Regions from separate parts of the Vibrio aestuarianus genome, predicted to be linked through region 2. Evidence: riboswitches for the same ligand, from Rfam matches in the RefSeq annotation. Region 2 holds a riboswitch; the other holds the start of a gene.

Region 1 (4,217 bases), 880 kb from region 2:
TGCGTTGTAAAAAGGGCGATCCGATGCCTGATGCAACAATGAAGGCGATTGAGTACGCCAAAAAATACGATGTACCAGTGGTATTAACACTAGGGACAAAATTTGTTATTCAAGACGACCCTCAATATTGGCAAGAATTTTTGCGTGATAATGTCACTGTCGTTGCTATGAACGAAGATGAAGCAGAGGCTTTAACCGGTGAAAGTGATCCGCTTGCTGCATCGAATAAAGCGTTAGATTGGGTTGATTTAGTATTGTGTACCGCAGGTCCTGTTGGACTGTTTATGGCCGGTTATACCGAAGATTCAGCAAAACGAGAGACGTCATTGCCGCTATTGCCAGGTTCGATTCCTGAATTTAACCGTTACGAGTTTAGCCGCCCAGCATCAAAAATAAGCTGTGAAAACCCAATCCGTATTTATTCTCATATTGCACCTTATATGGGTGGACCTGAAAAAATTAAAAACACGAATGGTGCCGGTGATGCGGCTTTATCGGCCTTATTGCATGATATGGCCGCCAATAAATATCACAAAGAGAATGTACCTAATTCAAGTAAGCACCAGAACGACTTTTTAACCTATTCATCATTTTCTCAAGTCTGTAAATATTCTAATCGTGCGAGCTATGAAGTGTTAGTGCAACATTCTCCACGTTTATCTCGTGGTTTGCCTGAACGCGAAGACAGTTTAGAAGAAGCATATTGGGAACGCTAATGTTCTTACAGATAATAAAAAGGCTCCGATAGGGAGCCTTTTTATTTAATTGATAATTAAATCTCAAATTCTTCTAGAGACTTACCTGCATCAAGTTGCTCTTGAATTGCAGAAGGTGTACGGCCTTGACCAGTCCACGTTTTTTCATTGCCGTTATTATCGACATATTTATATTTTGCAGGGCGAGGTGCGCGTTTACCTTGAGCTTTTACTTTGCCTTTTGTTTCACCAGAAAGTGCTGAAATTAATGCGCTAACATCAATACCATCTTTTGCAATTTGTTCTGCAATAGCTGCAAGTTTGGCTTCTTGTTCAGCGCGAGCTGAACGTTCTTCCTCTTCTGATTCTCTACGCTCTTGTACAACAATCGTTAATTTATCTAGAGCTTCTTCAAGTTGCTCAAGAGTTAGTTCACGAGAGAAAGCGCGTAGGCTACGGATATTTAGTAGAGTTTTTGTTAATTCAGACATGACTATTCCTATAAGATTTAATTTAGTCGACAAGGTAATAATAAACTGAGGAAATTTTTCTTACAATATTAAGTTCAGAATATTAATAAAAAAACTTATTGGAAATTGTTTTTTACAAAAAATATGAAACTAGCCAATGATTCTTCAGTTTCATACTTAAGTAGCAGGTATTACAAGATTATCAATGTTATTTTCAGTCGCTGATAAATTTGTTTTCTTATTATATCTTCGTGATATACCTTGCATCGACTTATGAAAATAGTATCAACACTTGCTTATCAGTGTGATCTGAAATGATCCAATTTAAACTGGATCATCTGTTGCAATGAGTTTGTTGTTAAGTACAATGACAACCACCTAAAGCGAAGTAAGGAATGAATCGTTGTTAAAATGACTTAACAATGGTTTTTTGTACTTTCTTTGACGTAGAGGCGCGATAGGAATTAGTAACTTTTGCTGGGGTGATACCAATGAGCAGAAGTGAAAGGTTTTGTCGCCGAAGTGAGTGTGTATATTAAAACTACTCGCTGGGGTTGTATTCGAATAGGAACAACACTGCCATAGTCTATTATTTTGTTAAACTATGGAGCGCTACTGTAGGGTTGGGTGAAGTGTTCGCTTCCCTTTCGCTTAGTTCAACATTAATTGCGTTGAAATGATTTCTCGTAATTTGTCTGCAGTAGATCTCTGACCATTTACTTACTGGTTTTTGAAGATCATGAATTTAATCGATTTTGCATCATCTCCCTTATCGCTATTACCGCCATTAGTGGCGTTGAGTTTAGCCGTTATTACCCGCCGTGTTCTGGTGTCGCTTGGTGTCGGCATTTTGCTAGGCGCGTTACTACTCACCAATTACTCGGTAGTCGATGGTAGCAGCTACGTTGTAACTAAAGTAGCTAGTGTGTTTGTGGAAGATGGTGGTCTCAATACTTGGAATATGAGTATTGTCGGATTTTTACTCTTATTAGGCATGATGACAGCGTTGCTGACATTGTCTGGTGGTACCCGTGCTTTCGCTGAATGGGCGCAGGTACGAGTCAAAAGCAAACGCGGTTCAAAATTGCTTGCTGCATTTTTGGGTGTGTTTATTTTCGTTGACGACTATTTTAATAGCTTGGCAGTAGGCTCAATTTCTCGCCCTGTTACTGACCGTTTTTATGTTTCTCGTGCCAAGCTTGCCTATATTCTAGATTCAACTGCAGCACCGATGTGTGTTGTGATGCCAGCTTCGAGTTGGGGTGCTTATATCATGACTATCATTGGTGGCATTCTTGTTTCTCATGGTATCACTGAATATTCAGCGCTGGGTGCATACATCCGTCTAGTGCCAATGAATTTTTACGCTATTTTCGCTTTGCTGATGGTGTTTGCTGTGGTTTGGTTCCAGTTGGATGTTGGCCAAATGCGCAAACACGAAATGGAAGCTTCCCAAGGTCGTGGCTTTGATGATGACAATGATAGCCAGCAAGCTCATGATTTAAATGAAGAGCTAGACATCAAAGAAAGCGAACACGGCAAAGTTTCTGACCTTATTTTGCCAATTGTACTTCTTATTATTGCCACTATTTCAGCGATGTTATACACAGGTGGTCAATCATTGGCTGCCGATGGCAAAGCCTTTGACTTGTTTGGTGCATTTGAAAATACAGATGTAGGCACTTCGCTTATTTATGGCGGTTTAGTCGGCTTGGCAATGGCACTCTTTACTGTATTTAAGCAACAGTTACCAATGATTGATGTTGTGAAAACATTGTGGATTGGTGCTAAGTCTATGTTTGGTGCCATTCTAATTTTGGTTTTCGCTTGGACGATCGGTTCTGTAATTGGTGATATGAAGACTGGCGCTTACATGTCTTCACTTGTTCAAGGCAACATCAATCCTCACTGGTTGCCTGTTATTTTGTTTTTGCTTTCAGGTCTGATGGCATTCTCTACAGGTACCTCTTGGGGTACGTTTGGTATTATGTTACCGATAGCGGGTGACATGGCGGGAGCTACAGACATTGCGCTTATGCTACCTATGCTAAGTGCTGTACTTGCGGGTTCTGTGTTTGGTGACCACTGCTCACCGATTTCTGACACCACAATTTTGTCATCCACAGGTGCTCGTTGTAATCATATTGACCATGTATCCACACAGCTTCCTTACGCTTTAGCAACCGCCTTGGTTTCTTGTGTCGGTTTTGTCGTGTTAGGTATGACGGCGTCGGTACTGATCTCCTTTAGTGCCGCTTCGGTTGCCTTTGTGGTTGTATGTTTAGTGCTTGCATCTTTATCTCGTTCAAAAATTACGAATTATGAAAATGCATAGTTTTTAATATGAAAAATTAATAAAGGGGAAGGTAAAACTTCCCTTTTTTAATGTGTTAACTAGTATTTTTACGAAAGATGAAAAAAAACTAAATTTTTGGTTGAAAAAACAGACTGGCTTAGTTAGTGTGGATGCAAGACAGTAAGCCAATCAAGGGCTCATAAGTATGCGTAATTTTGTAATGAACATTCATCACCATCATCACCCTAAATAATCTTTCGGGGAGGTGTACGCATACCCGGGAGGCAGGAAACTCTCGGTGGTTAAGTCAAAGCATTTAGATTAAAACCCTCGGGAGACCACAAATCTCCCGAGGGTTTTTTCATTTTCGGCTTAATTAAAATTCAAATAAATTCAATAAATTGTACATAGGGAAATCGTCATGCAAACACAACGCTTAAGAATCGCAATCCAGAAAAAAGGTCGCTTGAGTAAAGAGTGCCAAGACTTACTGAAAAAATGTGGTGTGAAATTTAACATCATGGGTGAGCGTTTAGTGGTTCACTCAATGAATATGCCAATTGATTTGTTACTTGTACGTGATGACGATATTCCAGGATTGGTAATGGACGGTGTCGTTGATCTGGGTTTTATCGGTGAAAACGAATTAGAAGAGGTTCGTTTAGAGCGTCTATCACAAAACAAGCCAAGCGAATTTGTACCACTACGTCGCCTTGATTTTGGTGGTTGTCGTTTATCTATTGCGATTAACAAAGA
Region 2 (4,217 bases):
GGGTTTGTTAGCAATAAAGCCGATCTAGAAAGCCCTCGCCGTTACACCTTTCCTCAAACGCTCGACATGATCATTGAAAAGCCATTTACAGGTTACGGCTACGGCAAGTTTGAAGCGGAGTATTTGCTTTATACCGCAAGACAACATCAGCTAAATTCGAGTTATCATCCGGGGCTCCATTCCATGGATCACCCACACAATGAATTATTGTTGTGGGGGGTCGAAGGCGGGTTACTGCCCGTTATCGGAATATTATTGGCGATTGCCTTCGTAATGATGAGGATATATTCAGCCAAGAAAGGAACAAGGCTCGCAATGTTTGCCTTGTTTATTCCTATCGTCTTACACAGCCAACTGGAATATCCGTTTTATCACTCGGCGGTGCATTGGATAACCTTTATTATCTTGCTTTTTTGGGTTGATCAACGTGTTGCCAAATATAAATACGCACCATTTAGCTCGGTGAGTAAGTCATTACTGAGGGTCATAAGTTTAGTGGCTCCTGTACTGACGGGTTTTTACATGGTGAGTGCACTGCACACTAACCATGTACTCACTCAGTTTGAAAAATCTCAACCACCAAACCCTGATATCTTACAGAAGGTCACCAATCCTGTAGTGTGGAGAAATCGCTTTGATTGGGATGTGTATAGCACCTATCTCAATATTGGTTTATACACTCAAGACCCCGAATTTATAACGCCTTATATAGATTGGTCATTAGAGATCATTAAGCACCAACCTCGGCCTACCTTCTACAGTAATTTGGTGATTGCTTACCAAGGCATTGGCGATGATAGTCGTGCCGAGCAAATTCGCTCTGAGGCCCAATTTCTATTTCCCGACATAGATTTTAGTACCGTGCAATATATTCGACCATCTAGTGCTGCTTCAAGTAGTGTGCAAGCAACGGCTACTGAATAATTGCCTAACTATGACCAGTAGAGTAACCATTAAGGCTGCTCTACTGGTTTTATTCTACTCAGTTAAAGACTCTTCTAACGCCCGCAAACACAAGGCTATATTTTCTCTACGAGCCCCATAGCCCATTAAGCCAATACGCCAAGCTTTACCCGCAAGAGCGCCTAAACCAGCGCCAATTTCCAAATTATATTCACTGAGTAAGTGGGAGCGAACCTTCGCATCATCAACACCTTGAGGAATATATACCGCATTAAGTTGCGGCAACCGACTTTGCTCTGGCACCACAAAGTTAAAGCCAAGTTTCTCTAAGCCTTGCTTTAACTTTTCATGCATATCACGATGACGAGACCAAGCTTTCTCTAGTCCTTCATTTTTTAGCATTAGCAGCGCTTCGTGTAGCGCATATAAGCTGTTGACTGGTGCGGTGTGATGATAACTGCGTTTACCTTCACCACTCCAATAGCCGAGCACCAAGCTTTGGTCTAAAAACCAACTTTGTACAGGTGTCGTGCGTGATTGAATTTTCTCAATCGCTTGAGCGGAAAAAGTCAACGGCGATAAGCCTGGGGGACAAGATAGACATTTCTGGCTACCAGAATAAACGGCATCTAACTGCCATTTATCGACATAAAGTGGCACACCGCCTAGAGATGTTACCGCATCTACAATACTCAACATGTTATTTTGCTTAGCCAACTGACCTAACGCTTGTGCATCACTCAATGCCCCGGTTGATGTCTCCGCATGCACAAATGCCAATATTTTTGCATCGGGGTTCACCTTGATCGCTTGTTCTACTTTATCAACCGAAACTGGCATCCCCCATTCATCATCAACCAACACGACTTCCCCGCCGCAACGAATGACATTTTCTCGCATTCGCTCACCAAACACACCATTGCGGCAGACAATGACTTTATCACCGGGTTCTATTAAATTGACGAAACACGCTTCCATACCAGCACTGCCTGGCGCAGAAACTGCTATCGTGAATTCATTTTGCGTTTGAAATGCATATTTAAGTAGCTGTTTGAGCTCATCCATCATCTGAATAAATAACGGGTCTAAGTGACCAACGGTTGGACGACTTAGTGCTTGCAATACTTGTGGGTAAATATCTGAAGGACCAGGTCCCATCAAGATCCGTTGTGGTGGGTTGAAACTGGTAATGGACATAATTGCTCCTTGCTTGCGGCCAAATGTGGAAAACCAGAGTAAAGCAAAAATCACCTAGCAACAATTCGACAGAAGTCTAGAGGTCAAACCAGTGTCACAATCTGGTTAATTTTATTTTACATTTGAACTTAATTAGCAATTGACATTAATAGTTCAAAAACGTTCAATGAATGAGCTATCTAGCAGAAGAGGAGCACTGCCCAGGCAGATGTTTTGTGGAGCCTCAACTCCAAAACAAAGCATTGATGGGGAGCAGTGCCGAGATGAACCAAGGTTGTGGATTTGGTTTGTCGGTTGAATGGGCTGAATCCCTTCAACTGTCATTAGCCGCGCTGATGAAGAGCTTCTGAGGTAAACCAATCAAAAACACCTCTTTATATGCTCTAGAAATTTCTCTTCAAACATTGGACGTTGGAACACCAACACATTTTTATTTTAGGAAGTCGTGGGAGAAATGCTGTGAGCACATTCAATGTAGCCAAGTTTGGCGGAACAAGTGTAGCTAACTTTGAAGCAATGAGCCGTTGTGCTGCTGTTATCGAAAATAATCCAAATACAAAATTAGTGGTTAGCAGTGCATGCTCTGGTGTCACTAATTTGTTAGTTGAGTTAGCCTGTGGGGTTCAAGATGCAGAGCAACGTTTGGCGATCATCAAACAGTTAGCCGATATCCATCATGCCATCATCGATCAACTAGCCCAACCAGCTCAAGTTGAAAAAGAAGTACATTCAATTTTAGATATGGTTGCTAGCGTTGCAGAAGCTGCCTCTTTTCAATCAAGTAAAAAATTGACTGACCATCTCGTTGCGTGCGGCGAATTAATGTCGACCTTTATTCTTACCCAATTGATGCGTGAACGAGGTATGGAAGCGGTGCGTTTTGATATCCGCGAGATCTTGCGCACCGATGATCATTACGGTCGTGCTGAGCCTCAGTTAGAGCAAATAGCATTACTTGCTAAACAAAAATTAACGCCATTATGTCAACAGCACGTAGTGGTAACGCAAGGCTTCATTGGTTCTGATGAACAAGGAAACACGACCACTCTTGGCCGTGGTGGTAGTGATTATTCAGCCGCTTTAATTGCAGAAGCAGTCCAAGCGTCAGGTTTAGAAATTTGGACCGATGTACCTGGCATTTATACTACCGACCCTCGCATTGCGCCTAATGCTGCACCGATTGCTGAAATCAGTTTTAGTGAAGCGTCTGAAATGGCGAATTTCGGTGCCAAAATTCTCCACCCCTCAACATTGTTACCGGCATTACGACATGACATTCCTGTATTTGTAGGTTCATCGAAAGAGCCAGAAAAAGGTGGAACTTGGATTCGCAAACGTGTCGAAAGCTCGCCACTTTTTAGAGCCTTGACCTTACGCGGCAACCAAACCATGGTCACACTGCGTAGCGCTAGCATGTTCCATGCTTATGGCTTTTTGTCGAAAGTGTTCGAGATTTTAGCCAAACACAAAATTTCAGTGGATCTGATTACCACTTCTGAAATCAGCGTCTCCTTAACATTAGACAAAACCGATACTTCCGGGGGTTCACCAGAATTACCACAAGCTGTTCGTCAAGAATTGGAAGAATTATGCACTGTCGATGTTGAACATAACTTAAGTTTAATCGCACTGATAGGCAATAACATGAGTAATACCAAAGGTTACGCCAAGCAGGTATTTAGCACGTTAGAAGACTTCAACATGCGTATGATTTGCTACGGTGCAAGTCCGCATAACTTATGTTTCTTGCTGCATGAATCGGTATCAAAAGCCGCTATTCAAAAACTGCACCAAGAGCTGTTTGAGCAATAACCTAAAGTGCTTTGCTCAATAATTTGAGTGCCACAAAAAAACAGAGGTTGGATATTCCAACCTCTTTCTTTTTTACCTTAATCTAAATTAGGCCCTAACCATTTTTCTGCTTCTTGCTCGCTCCAGCCTTTACGCTGCGCATAATCTTGCATTTGATCTTGCTGTATTTGTGCGATGGCAAAATAACGAGAATCAGGATGCGAGAAATACCAACCAGATACCGAAGCCCCTGGCCACATGGCATAACTGGTGGTTAACGACATATCAATCGCTTGCTCAACATTGAGCATTTCCCATAAAGTTCC

Evidence for each region. A riboswitch is a leader RNA that binds a small molecule or an ion and turns the genes downstream of it on or off. The one in region 2 is predicted to bind lysine.
Region 1: another riboswitch for lysine. It lies ahead of MCT08_RS09870 (Na+/H+ antiporter NhaC family protein); the one in region 2 lies ahead of lysC (lysine-sensitive aspartokinase 3).

The regions. Positions count from the first base shown of each region.
Region 1 covers NZ_JAKNYQ010000001.1:2,141,456-2,145,672, reverse strand. Annotated here, with positions in the region: gene MCT08_RS09880 (inosine/guanosine kinase) at 1-716, shown strand, start outside; gene MCT08_RS09875 (H-NS histone family protein) at 773-1,186, opposite strand; lysine riboswitch at 1,605-1,788, shown strand; gene MCT08_RS09870 (Na+/H+ antiporter NhaC family protein) at 1,905-3,500, shown strand; His leader region at 3,690-3,826, shown strand; gene hisG (ATP phosphoribosyltransferase) at 3,883-4,217, shown strand, end outside.
Region 2 covers NZ_JAKNYQ010000001.1:3,019,385-3,023,601, forward strand. Annotated here, with positions in the region: gene MCT08_RS13750 (PglL family O-oligosaccharyltransferase) at 1-924, shown strand, start outside; gene MCT08_RS13755 (pyridoxal-phosphate-dependent aminotransferase family protein) at 979-2,100, opposite strand; lysine riboswitch at 2,279-2,454, shown strand; gene lysC (lysine-sensitive aspartokinase 3) at 2,560-3,912, shown strand; gene metH (methionine synthase) at 3,990-4,217, opposite strand, start outside.